3 regions of the Streptomyces durmitorensis genome follow, and region 1 is predicted to be linked to each of the others. Evidence: riboswitches for the same ligand, from Rfam matches in the RefSeq annotation. Region 1 holds a riboswitch; each other region holds the start of a gene.

Region 1 (4,741 bases):
CCGCGTTCGCGCCCGTGCCCTTCACCCCGACCACGGTCCCGAGGCCGAACTGGTCGTGCGTGACCCTGTCCCCGATCGCCAGCGCGACCACCGGCTTCTCCGTGGCGCGGCGCGTGGCGAAGCCCTGCGCGCCCCCGGTGCGCGAGCGCGACGACGACAAGGAGGAGGCGATTCCGGCCGCGGGCCCGGAGGATGCCGGTGCGCCGACCGAACCCTTCCGCTTCCAGTCCAGATGGGCCTCCGGAATCTCCTCCAGGAAGCGCGACGGCGGGTTGTACGAAGGCTGTCCCCAGGCGCTGCGCATCGAGGACCGCGTCAGATAGAGCCGCTCACGCGCGCGCGTGATGCCCACGTACGCGAGGCGGCGCTCCTCCTCCAGCTCCTTGACCTGGCCGAGGGAGCGCATGTGCGGGAAGACGCCGTCCTCCATGCCGGTCAGGAAGACGACCGGGAACTCGAGGCCCTTGGCGGTGTGCAGGGTCATCAGCGTGATGACTCCGGAGCCGTCGTCCTCCTCGTCCGGGATCTGGTCCGAGTCGGCGACGAGCGCGACCCGCTCCAGGAACTCGGAGAGCGTGCCCGACACGCCTGTGCCCGCGCCCGCGTCCTCTCCGCCTTCCGCCTCCCCTTCGCCTTGTCCTTCGCCTTGTCCTTCGCCGCCTTCACCGGCTTGTGCGGCTTCTCCGTTGTCGTGCTCGAACTCCAGTGCCACGGCGGCGAGTTCCTGGAGGTTCTCGATGCGCGTCTCGTCCTGCGGGTCGGTGGAGGCCTGCAACTCGGCGAGATACCCGGTCCGTTCGAGCACGGCCTCCAGGACGACGGCGGGGCCCGCGCCGGACTCGACGACGGTCCGCAGCTCCTCCATCAGCACGTTGAACCGCTTGACGGCGTTCGCCGAGCGCGCGGCCATTCCGTACGCCTCGTCGACGCGCTTCAGAGCCTGCGGGAAGGAGATCTTCTCGCGCTGCGAGAGCGCGTCGATCATCGCCTCCGCGCGGTCGCCAATACCCCTCTTGGGTACGTTGAGAATGCGCCGCAGCGGGACGGAGTCCTCGGGGTTGGCGAGCACGCGCAGATACGCGAGGACGTCCCGGACCTCCTTGCGCTCGTAGAAGCGGACGCCGCCGACGACCTTGTACGGCAGGCCGACGCGGATGAAGATCTCTTCGAAGACACGGGACTGCGCGTTCGTCCGGTAGAAGATCGCGACGTCGCCCGCCTTCGCGTCGCCCGCGTCGGTGAGCCGGTCGATCTCGTCGGCGACGAACTGCGCCTCGTCGTGCTCGGTGTCGGCCACATAGCCGGTGATGCCCGCGCCCGCGCCCGCGTTGGTCCACAGGTTCTTGGGGCGGCGGCTTTCGTTGCGCTCGATGACGGCGTTGGCCGCGGTCAGGATCGTCTGCGTGGAGCGGTAGTTCTGCTCCAGGAGGATCGTCGTCGCGTTCGGGTAGTCCTCCTCGAACTGGAGGATGTTGCGGATCGTGGCGCCGCGGAAGGCGTAGATCGACTGGTCCGCGTCACCCACGACGCACAGCTCGGCGGGGTCGTCGCCCTCACCCCCGGAGGGGCCAACCAGCTCGCGCACCAGGGCGTACTGGGCGTGGTTCGTGTCCTGGTACTCGTCGACCATCACGTGCCGGAAGCGGCGGCGGTAGTGCTCGGCGACGTCCGGGAACGCGCGGAACATGTTGACCGTCGTCATGATCAGGTCGTCGAAGTCGAGGGCGTTCGCCTCGCGCAGGCGCGACTGGTACATCGCGTACGCCTGGGCGAGCGTCCGCTCGAAGCCGTCGGCGGCCTGTCCCGCGAAGGTCTCCTCGTCGATCAGTTCGTTCTTCAGGTTCGAGATCTTGGCGCTGAAGGACTTCGGCGGGAACTTCTTCGGGTCGATGTCCAGGTCGCGGCAGACCAGTGCCATCAGGCGCTTGGAGTCGGCGGCGTCGTAGATCGAGAAGGAGGAGGTGAAGCCGATCGTCTTCGACTCGCGGCGCAGTATCCGCACGCACGCGCTGTGGAACGTCGACACCCACATCGCGTTGGCCCGCGGCCCCACGAGCTGCTCGACGCGCTCCTTCATCTCGCCCGCGGCCTTGTTCGTGAACGTGATCGCCAGGATCTGCCCCGGGTGCACGTGCCGCTCGGCCAGGAGATACGCGATGCGGTGCGTGAGGACCCGGGTCTTGCCCGAGCCCGCGCCGGCGACGATGAGCAGCGGGGAGTCCGCGTGCACGACGGCCGCGCGCTGGTTCTCGTTCAGCCCGTCGAGCAGGGCCGCCGGGTCGATCACGGGGCGCGGGGCGCCGCCGCGATAGTGCGCGTCCCGGGGTGCGGGCGCGTCGAACTTCCCGTCGAACAGATCATCCGGAATGGACTCCGGGGCACTGTCCTCGGGCGGCGGCGGGTGCTCCTCCTCCGAAGCCCGCGAGGGCTTGAGGTCCGCCAGGAAGCTGTCATCAAAGAGGCTGCTCATCGCCTCCCGAGTCTAGGCGGCCCCACTGACAACCCGCCCCGGGTTCCGGCCACGTCACATGCCTACGCCCCGAGCGCGCATGGTCACGCTCCGCCATGGCACGGCGTGCCCGCGTCAAGAGCTTCGTAAAGTAACGAAAATGTATCGGGCATATCGAACATCAACCTTCACACGGACCACACGAGTTGGCTAGCGTGCTCCGCGGGCCGCTCGTACTCCCACCGGCGAACCCCGCCGGGAACGGGTGGCCTCCGCCGAGTTCGATCTCCTCGGAGCCGGGGACCCACCATGAACTTGGGGTGAATCGGTCCCGTACGAAGTACGGGACTGTAGGGCAACCTTCCGGAACCATCCGCCCGAACCCGACAGCTAACCCGGTAGGCGGTCTACGGAAGGAGTCGCCTCCCTTGGCGTCGCACCGCAAGCCGCGGACCCGCATGACCGGCCTACGCGCCACTCCCGCCCTCGGCATCACGACGGCGGCCCTCACCTCCGTGGCCCTCCTGTCACAGAGCGCGCAAGCCGCACCGTCCGCGCCGCAGAAGCCCAGCCTCGAAGAGGTCCAGAAAAAGGTCGACGACCTCTACCACCAGGCGGGCGTGGCCACGCAGAAGTACAACTCGGCCAAGGAGCGCACCGACAAGCAGCGCAAGAAGGTCGACACCCTTCTCGACGACGTGGCCAAGCGCACCGACAAGCTGAACGAGGCCCGCCAGGAGCTGGGCTCGTTCGCCGCCGCCCAGTACCGCACCGGCGCCGTCTCCGAGACCGCCACGATGATGCTCGCCGACGACCCGCAGGGGTACTTCGACCAGAATCACCTGTCGGACCGGCTGACCGCGCGCCAGAAGAAGGCGGTCGACGACTATCAGACCGAGCAGGCCTCGGCGACGAAGCAGCGCACCAAGGCCGCCAAGAGCCTGGAGACGCTGAGCGACTCGCGTGACGATCTCAGGACGAGCAAGCAGACCGTCCAGAAGAAGCTGGGCCAGGCGCGCACGATGCTCTCGGAGCTGACCGCCGAGGAGAAGGCGCGGCTCGCGGCGATCGAGAAGAAGAAGGAAGAAGCGGCCAAGCGCAAGGCCGCCGAGCTGGCCCGCAAGCAGGAGGCCGAGGCGGAGGCCAAGCGCAAGGCGGCGGAAGAGGCGGCGGCCAAGGAGCGCGAGCAGAACAAGGAGACCCCGGACTCCGGCTCCGGTTCCGACACCGGCTCCGGATCCGGCACGGGTTCCGGCTCCGGCTCCGGCGACACGGACAGCGGTTACGCGACGAAGGCCGCGAAGGTCATCAACTTCGCGGAGGCCCAGATCGGCAAGCCGTACGTGTGGGGCGCCACCGGCCCCGACTCCTACGACTGCTCCGGGCTCACCCAGGACGCGTGGAAGGCCGCGGGGATCTCCCTGCCGCGTACGACGTGGGACCAGGTGAAGGTCGGCACGACCGTGAAGACCGCCGACGCCAAGCCGGGTGACCTGGTCTTCTTCTACGACGACATCAGCCACGTGGGCATCTACATCGGCGACGGCAAGATGATCCACGCCCCGAAGCCGGGCGCGAACGTCCGCGTCGAGTCGATCTACTACATGCCGATCCACAGCGTGGTGCGGCCCGCGTAACCGTCACACAAGACACCACACACAAGAAAACGGCCCTCCACGCGCGCGTGGAGGGCCGTTTCTGTCTGCGGGGCGACTCAGGTCCACAGCACCGCGATGAAGATGTTCACGACGGTCAGCAGCCCGACGGCGCCGAACATCGCCTTGTCCACCTTCTCCTCGTCCCGTTTCACATAGACCAGCGCGAGGATCACGATCAGCACGGCCATCTTGATGCCGATCTTGAGGTTGTTGACCGGGTTGTCGTCCGCCTGATTGAGACCCACCAGGATGACGCCCGTGACGAGCATCGTCAGCGCGCCGTGCAGCATCGCCGGGTTGAAGCGGGCCGTGCCCTGGCCCATCTGCTTCATCTGAGTCAGGAAGCCGCCCAGGAGGGAGGCGATGCCGATGATGTGCAGGCCGACGAAGAGATGGGTGAGAACGTCCATGGTTCCGGAGCCTAGCCGGGGCCTTATCACCACTCCGTAGCCAGGTGGGCCACAAGCGCCGCATCGGTCACGCGCGCACGTGAAGGACGTGCGGCCTGGCGGATGACGCAGTCACATACGGTCACCTTCCAGAACACTTCCGTCAGTTGCGCACATTCCGTCACCAACCCGTGACGGCCAGGTTTAGCGTCCTTCGTCAGGTGCCCGGCTCCCCACCGCCGCCC
Region 2 (4,741 bases), 1.3 Mb from region 1:
GCGGGACGTCGTCAAGAACGAGCGCCGCCAGCGCTACGACAACGTTCCGTACGGCACGGCGTTCGAGAAGCTGACCGCCCTCTCGTACCCCGAGGGCCACCCCTACCACCACACCCCGATCGGCTCCATGGCCGACCTGGACGCGGCGACGCTGGAGGACGCGCGGAACTTCTTCCGTACGTACTACGCGCCCAACAACGCGGTCCTGTCGGTCGTCGGCGACATCGACCCGCAGGAGACCCTCGCCTGGGTCGAGAAGTACTTCGGGTCCATCCCCTCGCACGACGGCAAGCAGCCGCCGCGCGACGGCTCGCTGCCCGACACGATCGGCAAGGAGCTGCGCGAGGTCGTCGAGGAAGAGGTCCCGGCCCGCGCCCTGATGGCCGCCTACCGCCTCCCGGAGGACGGCACGCGCGCGTGCGACGCGGCCGACCTGGCGCTCACGGTCCTCGGCAGCGGCGAGTCCTCCCGGCTCTACAACCGCCTCGTGCGCCGCGACCGCACCGCGGTGGCGGCCGGGTTCGGCCTGCTGCGCCTGGCCGGAGCGCCCTCGCTCGGCTGGCTCGACGTGAAGACGTCCGGCGACGTCGAGGTCCCCGTCATCGAGGCGGCCGTCGACGAGGAGCTCGCCCGCTTCGCGGAAGAGGGCCCCACCGCCGAGGAGATGGAGCGCGCCCAGGCACAGCTGGAGCGCGAGTGGCTCGACCGGCTCTCCACGGTGGCGGGACGCGCGGACGAACTGTGCCGGTACGCCGTCCTGTTCGGCGACCCGCAGCTCGCCCTCACCGCCGTCGGGCGCGTGCTCGACGTCACCGCGGAAGAGGTCAAGGCGGCCGCGGCGGCCCGCCTGCGCCCCGACAACCGCGCGGTGCTCGTGTACGAGCCCATCGACGACTCAGCCGCCACAGCCGGTGCCGAAGCCACCGACGAGGACGAAGAGGAGGCGGCGAAGTGACCGAGGCCGCAACGATGCAGTTCCACCCGCAGCCCCAGGCGGGCACCGCACGGCCGTGGGCCTTCCCCGCGCCCGAGCGCGCCACCCTGGACAACGGCCTCACCGTGCTGCGCTGCCACCGCCCCGGCCAGCAGGTCGTCGCCGTGGAGATCCACCTGGAGGCGCCGCTCGACGCCGAGCCCGCCGGCCTCGACGGCGTCGCCACGATCATGGCGAGGGCCTTCAACGAAGGCACCGACAAGCACTCCGCCGAGGACTTCGCCGCCGAACTCGACCGCTGCGGCGCCAGCATGGACGCGCACGCCGACCACCCCGGCGTCCGCGTCTCCCTCGAAGTCCCGGTCTCCCGCCTCCCGAAGGCGCTCGGCCTGCTCTCCGACGCCCTGCGCGCCCCCGCCTTCGCGGACAGCGAGATCGAACGCCTCGTACGCAACCGCCTGGACGAGATCCCGCACGAGGCCGCCAACCCGGCGCGCCGCGCCGCCAAGGAACTCTCCCGGCAGCTGTTCCCGGCCACCTCGCGCATGTCGCGCCCCCGCCAGGGCACCGAGGAGACGGTCACGGCCATCGACTCGGCGGCGGTGCGCACCTTCTACGAGAAGCATGTGCGTCCCGCCACGGCGACCGCCGTCGTCGTGGGCGACCTGACCGGCGTCGACCTGGACGCCGTCCTGGCCGACACCGTCGGCGCCTGGACAGGTGGCACGGCCGAGCCGCGCCCGGTGCCCCCGGTGACCGCCGACGACACCGGGCGTGTCGTCATCGTGGACCGCCCCGGCGCCGTCCAGACGCAGCTGCTCATCGGCCGCGTGGGACCGGACCGGCACGACCGCGTCTGGCCCGCGCAGGTGCTCGGCACGTACTGCCTGGGTGGCACCCTCACCTCGCGCCTGGACCGCGTCCTGCGCGAGGAGAAGGGATACACCTACGGAGTGCGGTCTTTCGCCCAGGTCCTGCGGTCCGCCCCGGACGGCACGGGCGCCGCGATGCTCGCCATCAGCGGCTCCGTGGACACGGAGTCCACGGGCCCGGCCCTCGACGACCTGTGGAAGGTCCTGCGCACCCTCGCCGCCGACGGCCTCACGGACGCCGAGCGCGATGTCGCCGTGCAGAACCTGGTGGGCGTGGCCCCGCTCAAGTACGAGATGGCGGCGTCCGTCGCGGCCACGCTCGCCGACCAGGTCGAGCAGCACCTGCCGGACGACTTCCAGGCGCAGCTCTACCGCCAGTTGGCCGCGACCGGCACCGTGGAGGCCACCGCCGCCGTGGTGAGTGCCTTCCCCGTGGACCGGCTGGTGACGGTGCTCGTCGGTGACGCCGCGCAGATCGAGGAGCCCGTCAGGGCGCTCGGCATCGGTGAAGTGAGTGTGGTCACGGGCTGAGTGCGGCCTGAGTGACAGTCAGGACATATCGGGACCCCAGGGGCCGAAATCGGCCCCTGGGGTCCTCATATGTCCGAATTGGTATGGAGGTTACGTGTCTGACCTGTGGCGTGCGCTACAAAAGTGTTGATCCGTTTGTCGATTGAAAGATGCCCCGCTTAGCGTTCGGTCCGGCTGTTCGTCATGCAGTACGCCGCACCCGCGGCACCGGACAGTCATCGCCGAGTCCCCGTACGGCGCGAGCCAGGGGAGCCGGGGACCCACATGTCCCCTTGGGGTGAATCGGGCACCTTGCCGCAAGGCGAGGGACTCGTAGGAGACCTTCCTGCTCCGAACCCGTCAGCTAACCCGGTAGGCGAGAAGGAAGGAAAGGATCAGCCGCTTCATGGCGTTCACCCGTGCCACCGGGAAGCACCGTCGCCCGAGCCGCCTCACGCGTACCACCGCGAACGTGGCGGGCGTCGCAGCCCTCACCACCACCGGTGTCATCGGAGGCCTGGCCGCTCCGGCGCTCGCCGCCGACGACGCGGCCCTTGAGCACACCGGCCTCACCCAGGCGATCTCCGTCGGCGACACGCTCGCCCAGAGCATCGACGCGCAGGCCGCGGCCCAGCAGCAGGCCGCCGACGACGCCGCAGCCGCCAAGAAGGCCGAAGAGGCCGCCAAGAAGAAGGCCGAGGAGGCCAAGCGCAAGGCGGAGGCCGAGGCGAAGGCCAAGGCCAAGAAGGAGCGCGAGGCCAAGGAGCGCGCCGCTCGCGAGGCCGAGCGCAAGCGCCTCAACAGCTACGTCTCCCCGATCGCCGGCTCGTACGTCTCCACGGGCTACCAGACCGGCGGCGCCATGTGGTCCTCCGGCAGCCACACCGGCATCGACTTCCACGCCGCGTCCGGCACCTCGGTCCACGCGGTCGGCTCCGGCACCGTCGTCGAGGCCGGCTGGGGCGGCGCCTACGGCAACAACGTGGTCATCAAGATGAACGACGGCACGTACACCCAGTACGGCCACATGTCGTCCCTCGGTGTCACCGTCGGCCAGGCGGTCACTCCGGGCCAGCAGATAGGCCTCTCCGGCTCCACGGGCAACTCCAGCGGCCCGCACCTGCACTTCGAGGCCCGCACCGGCGAGGACTACGGCACGGACATCGACCCGATCGCCTACCTCCGCTCGCACGACGTCAACGTCTGATCCGGTCCGGACCCAGGCGGTCGCACGAAGCGCACCTGATTCACCGAAAGCCCCGGCTCGTCGAGAGCCGGGGCTTTCGCCGTTCCCGCCTCGCCTTTGGCCAAAAGTATCCATGGATTTCGGCCGACCGTCGGAAATTCAGCCGCTCTGCAATAGAGTCACTGAAAAGGCGTCGATCGACCGCGTTTCGCGGGGATTAAGGCGGAGGTCAGGTCATGCGCATTCCCGCGCACTCGGTGTGCACGGCCATCCGGGACGACATCGTCTCCGGTGTCTACGAACGGGGCGGCCGGCTCACCGAGGAACTGCTCGCCCGCCGCTACGGGGTCTCCCGCGTCCCCGTGCGCGAGGCACTGCGCACCCTGGAGGCCGAGGGCTTCGTCGTCACACGGCGGCACGCGGGCGCGTGCGTCGCCGAGCCGACCGAACAGGAGGCGGCCGACCTCCTGGAGATCCGCACGCTCCTGGAGCCGCTGGGCGCCGCCCGCGCCGCACAGCGCCGCACGGAGGCTCACCTGAAGGTCCTGCGCGGCCTCGTCAGGTTGGGCCAGGAGCGCTCCAGGCGCGGTCAGAGCGAGGATCTGCGCTCGCTGGGCGGCTGGTTCCACGAGACGCTCGCCCAGTCGTCCGGCAGCCCCGGCCTCACGGCGCTGCTCACCCAGCTCCGGCACAAGATCGCCTGGATGTACGTGGTCGAGACGTCGGCAGCCCCCGTTGAGGCCTGGGCGGAGCACGCCGCGATCGTCGACGCGGTGGCGCGCGGGGACGCGGAGCGGGCCAGGTCGCTCACCGCGGCCCACACGGAGCGGTCGACGGCCGTGCACCGGCTGCGCGCTCCTTCGCGAGCTGATCGGGGCCGCGATCGCGACCGTGATCGTGTGAGGGATTCGCAACATGCCGTAAACACGGTGGGCCTCCGGCATTAACAGAGGCGCCGTATACAAAGAAGTGTTATTCGGCGGGGGATTATTTCTGCTGCCCGAATGTGGCGGGAGTTCTGGATATTCGCTGAATGTGAGCAGAAACGCCGAAGGGCCCGCCCCTAATTCGGGCGGGCCCTTCGGCGTATGAGTGCCAGTCTTTACTAGACGGTCTCGGGGAGTTCCTCGAGGCCGTCCGCGACCAGCTTCGCCAGACGGTCGAGAGCGGCGTCCGCGCCCTCGGCGTCGGAGGCGAGGACGATCTCCTCGCCGCCCTGCGCGCCCAGGCCGAGCACGG
Region 3 (4,741 bases), 1.6 Mb from region 1:
GGCGTCGAGGGTCTCGGTCAGCGAACCGATCTGGTTGACCTTCACCAGGAGGGCGTTGGCCGACTTCTCCTCGATGCCACGGGCCAGGCGCTCCGGGTTGGTGACGAACAGGTCGTCGCCCACGAGCTGGACCTTCTCGCCGAGCTTCTCGGTGATGACGTTCCAGCCGGCCCAGTCGTCCTCGAACAGCGGGTCCTCGATGGAGACGAGCGGGTACGCGGCGACGAGCTCCTCGTAGTACTCGGTCATCTCGGCGGCCGAGCGGGACTTGCCCTCGAACTCGTACTTGCCGTCCTTGTAGAACTCGGACGCGGCGACGTCGAGCGCGAGCGCGACCTGCTCGCCGGGGACGTAACCGGCCTGCTTGATGGCCTCGAGGATGAGGTCGAGCGCGGCGCGGTTGGAGTCCAGGTTCGGGGCGAAGCCGCCCTCGTCGCCCAGGCCGGTGGAGAGGCCCTTGTCCTTCAGGACCTTCTTCAGCGTGTGGTAGACCTCGGTGCCCCAGCGCAGGGCCTCGGAGAACGACTCGGCGCCGATCGGCGCGATCATGAACTCCTGGATGTCGACGTTCGAGTCGGCGTGCGACCCGCCGTTCAGGATGTTCATCATCGGAACGGGCAGCAGGTGCGCGTTCGGGCCGCCGAGGTAGCGGAAGAGCGGGAGGTCGGAGGCCTCCGACGCGGCGTGCGCGACGGCGAGCGAGACGCCGAGGATGGCGTTGGCGCCGAGCGAGCCCTTGTTGTCGGTGGCGTCGAGGTCGAACATCGCCTGGTCGATCAGGCGCTGCTCGGTCGCGTCGTACCCGACGAGCTCCGGGCCGATCTGCTCGATGACGGCGAGGACGGCCTTCTCCACGCCCTTGCCCTGGTAACGGTTGGGGTCACCGTCACGGAGTTCGATGGCCTCGAAAGCACCGGTGGAAGCACCGGACGGAACGGCGGCACGACCCGTGCTGCCGTCGTCGAGGCCGACCTCGACCTCGACCGTGGGGTTGCCTCGGGAGTCCAGGATTTCCCGGGCTACGACGACGTCGATGGACGGCACGAGCATCTCCTTCTGGGATGTGACGCGGGTACGCGGGGCGTTGGCCTCGCGGACACGAGCCTAACCGGCTCCCGGGCAACAGCCAGCCGAGCGACCGTCCTGTGGACAAACCGAGAGCAAAAAGTTTCCGAACGGAACAAAGCGGTGCGGACAAAAAAGAACCCCGCCCCGGTGCGTACGGGGGATACGCGCACCGGGACGGGGTGGACCCGTGGGGACGGGGGTGGGCGGGCGGCGCCTCCGCCGAAGCGCCGCCGCTCAGCTCTCAGCGCTTAGCTGAGGTGGAGCTGCTGGCCCGGGTAGATCATGTCGGCGTTGTCGATGATGTCGCCGTTGAGCTTGTACACCTTGTGCCAGCCGCCCTTGACGTCCTTCGCCTCGGCGATCTTGGAGAGGGTGTCACCCTTCTTGACCTTGTACTCGCCGTCGCCCTTCTTGACCTTCTTGCCGGTCGGGGTCTCGACGGTCTTCTTGGACTCGGTCTTGGGGGCCTCGGCCTTCGGAGCGGCCTGCTGCGGCTGCTCGGTCTGGGCGCTGGGCTGGCTCTTCGGCTGCTCCTGGGGCTGGGTCTGCTGCGGGGCGCTCTCCTGCGCACCGCCACCCTCGTTGGAGGCGCCCGAGAGGCCGACGCCGCAGCTCGGCCAGGCACCCTTGCCCTGACCCGCGAGGACCTTCTCGCCGATCTCGATCTGCTGGGCCTTGGAGGCCTTGTCGGCGGTGGGCGCGTACTTCGTACCGCCGTACGCGGCCCAGGTGGAGGACGAGAACTGCAGTCCGCCCGTGTAGCCGTTGCCGGTGTTGATGGACCAGTTGCCGCCCGACTCGCACTGGGCGACGGCGTCCCACTCGGAGTTGGTCGCGGCGGAGGCCGAGCCGGCCGCCATCAGCGGGGCGGCGACCGCTACACCGGTGACGCCGGCGAGCGTGGCGACACGGGTGGCCTTGGACGGGCGGCGGTGCTTGCCCTTGCTGGAAAACAGCATGAGTGATCCCCTCACCGACGCCTGCGAGGTGAGCTGTCGGGTTCGGGCCGATGAAGTTGCCCGGCCGCGCTTCCTGAGCGCGGCTTAACCCCTAGCCGTTCCCGTCCGTCTCTTCGCATCGCTCTCGCGATGCTGAACGGCCGGGCCCGGCGGAAACCTTGGTTCCCCCGCTCCTGCCTACGGCGCTTACGCGACGACTGTTCCCGAACGGCCGTTGGCAGGACTCGGCGTACCGACCGGCGGGGCCCGCTGTGGCGAGCGGTCACGACCGTAGACATGCGATCGGCCGAAACTCAAAGACGATCAGGGCTTCTGAGACCCATCTCTCACTTGCGCCAATTGGGACATCAAGCGCAAAGCGACTCGCCAACTACCCCTACTTTTCGCCCAAATCGAGGCTCTGACCGGGAAGGATGAGATCGGGGTCGGAGCCGACCGACTTCTCGTTCTCCTCGTACAGCTCGGCCCACCCGCCCTTCACGTCGAGGTCGTCCGCGATGCCCCAGAGGCTGTCTCCGGAGCGGACCGTGTACGTCCCGTCGGAGCCGTCCTTCTGACGCTCGTCGCCACGGGACGCGTGCCGGCCCGAACCCTCGCGGGTGGCGCCGTCGGAGGCCTTGTCGTCCGCGCTGCCGCCGCGGTGGCGGCCCTCACCCTCACCGGCGGGGGTGCCGGGGGCGGGTGAAGCCTCGTCGTTCTGACCGGACTTGCCCGAGTCGCCGGACTCATCCGACTCACCCGACTTGCCCGGCTCACCCGACTCGTCGTGATTCTTGTCTCGCGTCTCGTCGTCGGCGTCGGGCTTCTCGGAAGGCTTCGCCGAGGGCTTGTCCGAAGACTTGGTGTCGTCCGAGGGATCGGCCGACTCGCTCGGCGACGCACTCGGCTCGCCCGTCTCGGCCGACTCACCGTCACCGGGCTCGGTCGACTCCGACGGCTCGTCCGACGGCACCGTGGTGATCGGGGCGCCGGGGTCGACGTCGGCGGCGGCGCCGTCCTGGGTGAGACCGGCGATCGGCGCGCAGCTGGGCCAGGCGCTGATCCCCTGGTCGTCAAGAACCTTCTCGGCGACGGAGATCTGCTGCGAACGGCTGGCCTGGTCGGCGCTCGGCGCGAAGTCGAGGCCGCCGTACTCCTCCCAGACCTGCTGCGAGAGCTGGAGCCCGCCGTAGTAGCCGTTGCCGGCGTCCGCGCTCCAGGATCCGCCGCTCTCGCACTCCGCGAGCTTGTCCCACGTGGCGGTGTCCGCCGCGCTCGCACTGGTGGCGCCGAGCAGCGGGATGGCGATGGCCGATCCTGCGACTCCTGCCGCGACGATCAGGGCCGGGGCCTGGCGGGGGCGTCGGTGACGACCATTGCCGGAGATCATGCGGTTGCCTTTCGCGTGACTGGAGCGACGACTGCGGCACGGGATGCCGAGTCGTCGGTGAACGTAGCGGCAGTCGAACGCTTGTCACAAGTCGATGCAGCGGAGATCACGTGAAAGTCACAGTCTTGACGGTCCGTCAGCTAAACGTCGTTTCCGGGGTCGAATCTTTGCTCTGCTGTGCGGGTGTGAACTCCACGGGCAGCGTGCGGAGTCCGCGCATGATGAGCCCGCCGCGCCATCTCAAATCACCAGGTTCCACCGCGAGTCGCAGGTCAGGGAGGCGCCGCAGAAGAGTCGCGAGGGCGGCCTGCCCTTCGAGCCGGGCGAGCGGCGCACCGAGACAGTAATGAATGCCATGGCCGTAGCCGAGGTGTTGGTTGTCGCGCCGGGAGAGGTCGAGCGTGTCCGGCCGGTCGAAGCGTTCGGGGTCACGATCGGCGGCGGCGAGGACGACGAGGACGGGGTCGCCGGCGGCGATGTCCTCCCCTCCGATGGTCAGCGGCTCGGTGGCGAACCGCCACGTGGCGAGTTCGACGGGACCGTCGAAGCGGAGGAGCTCCTCAAGACCGGTCTCCAGGAGGCCGGTGTCGCCGTCCCTGAGGGAGCCCTGGAGCCGCTCGCGCTGCTCGGGGTGGGTGAGGAGGGCGTAGGTGCCGTTGCCGATGAGATTGACGGTGGTCTCGAACCCGGCGAAGAGAAGGATGAAGGCCATCGCGGCGGCCTCGTTCTCGGTGAGGTGCTCACCGTGGTCCGAGGCGCGGATGAGCCCGGAGATGAGGTCGTCGCCGGGTTCGAGGCGCTTGCGGTGGATCAGCTCGGCGAGGTACCCGCGCATCTTCTTCACCGACCGGGCGACACCGCCCCTGGGCCCTCCGCCGTGGCGGATCATCATCCCCGCCCAGTCACGGAAGTCGTCCTGGTCCTCGCGGGGCACGCCGAGCAGGTCGCAGATGGCGTAGATGGGGAGGGGGAAGGCGAAGTCGTGGATGAGGTCGGCTTCCCCCTTCTCCGCGAACTGGTCGATGAGCCGGTCGGTCAACTCCTGGACGCGGGGCGCGAATTCGGCGATACGGCGGGGCGTGAAGGCCTTGGAGACGAGGCGGCGCAGGCGGGTGTGGTCCGGCGGGTCGATGTTGAGCAGGTGCGTCATCAGGTTCGCGCTGCGTTCGCCCGGGATGCCGGTCTTGCTCTTCGCGTGCGCGGGCTCGCCGTGATGGGCGGGGTTCTTGCTGAGCCGCTGGTCGGCGAGCGCCTGCTTGGCGTCGACGTACCGGGTGACCAGCCAGGCCTCCACACCGCTGGGCAGCCGGGTCCTGTGCACGGGGGCGTGCTCGCGGAGCCAGGC

What was found. Region 1 has a riboswitch for cyclic di-AMP ahead of M4V62_RS17895 (C40 family peptidase). Riboswitches for the same ligand answer to the same signal wherever they lie in the genome.
Region 2: another riboswitch for cyclic di-AMP. It lies ahead of M4V62_RS12215 (M23 family metallopeptidase); the one in region 1 lies ahead of M4V62_RS17895 (C40 family peptidase).
Region 3: another riboswitch for cyclic di-AMP. It lies ahead of M4V62_RS25065 (transglycosylase family protein); the one in region 1 lies ahead of M4V62_RS17895 (C40 family peptidase).

The regions. Positions count from the first base shown of each region.
Region 1 covers NZ_CP097289.1:4,026,531-4,031,271, forward strand. Annotated here, with positions in the region: gene M4V62_RS17890 (ATP-dependent DNA helicase) at 1-2,470, opposite strand, end outside; cyclic di-AMP (ydaO/yuaA leader) riboswitch at 2,713-2,869, shown strand; gene M4V62_RS17895 (C40 family peptidase) at 2,878-4,086, shown strand; gene M4V62_RS17900 (hypothetical protein) at 4,164-4,517, opposite strand.
Region 2 covers NZ_CP097289.1:2,753,376-2,758,116, reverse strand. Annotated here, with positions in the region: gene M4V62_RS12225 (M16 family metallopeptidase) at 1-955, shown strand, start outside; gene M4V62_RS12220 (M16 family metallopeptidase) at 952-2,337, shown strand; cyclic di-AMP (ydaO/yuaA leader) riboswitch at 2,547-2,710, shown strand; gene M4V62_RS12215 (M23 family metallopeptidase) at 2,723-3,523, shown strand; gene M4V62_RS12210 (GntR family transcriptional regulator) at 3,739-4,449, shown strand; gene M4V62_RS12205 (HPr family phosphocarrier protein) at 4,608-4,741, opposite strand, start outside.
Region 3 covers NZ_CP097289.1:5,580,494-5,585,234, reverse strand. Annotated here, with positions in the region: gene eno (phosphopyruvate hydratase) at 1-1,050, opposite strand, end outside; gene M4V62_RS25065 (transglycosylase family protein) at 1,317-2,027, opposite strand; cyclic di-AMP (ydaO/yuaA leader) riboswitch at 2,031-2,222, opposite strand; gene M4V62_RS25060 (LysM peptidoglycan-binding domain-containing protein) at 2,404-3,396, opposite strand; gene M4V62_RS25055 (cytochrome P450 family protein) at 3,533-4,741, opposite strand, start outside.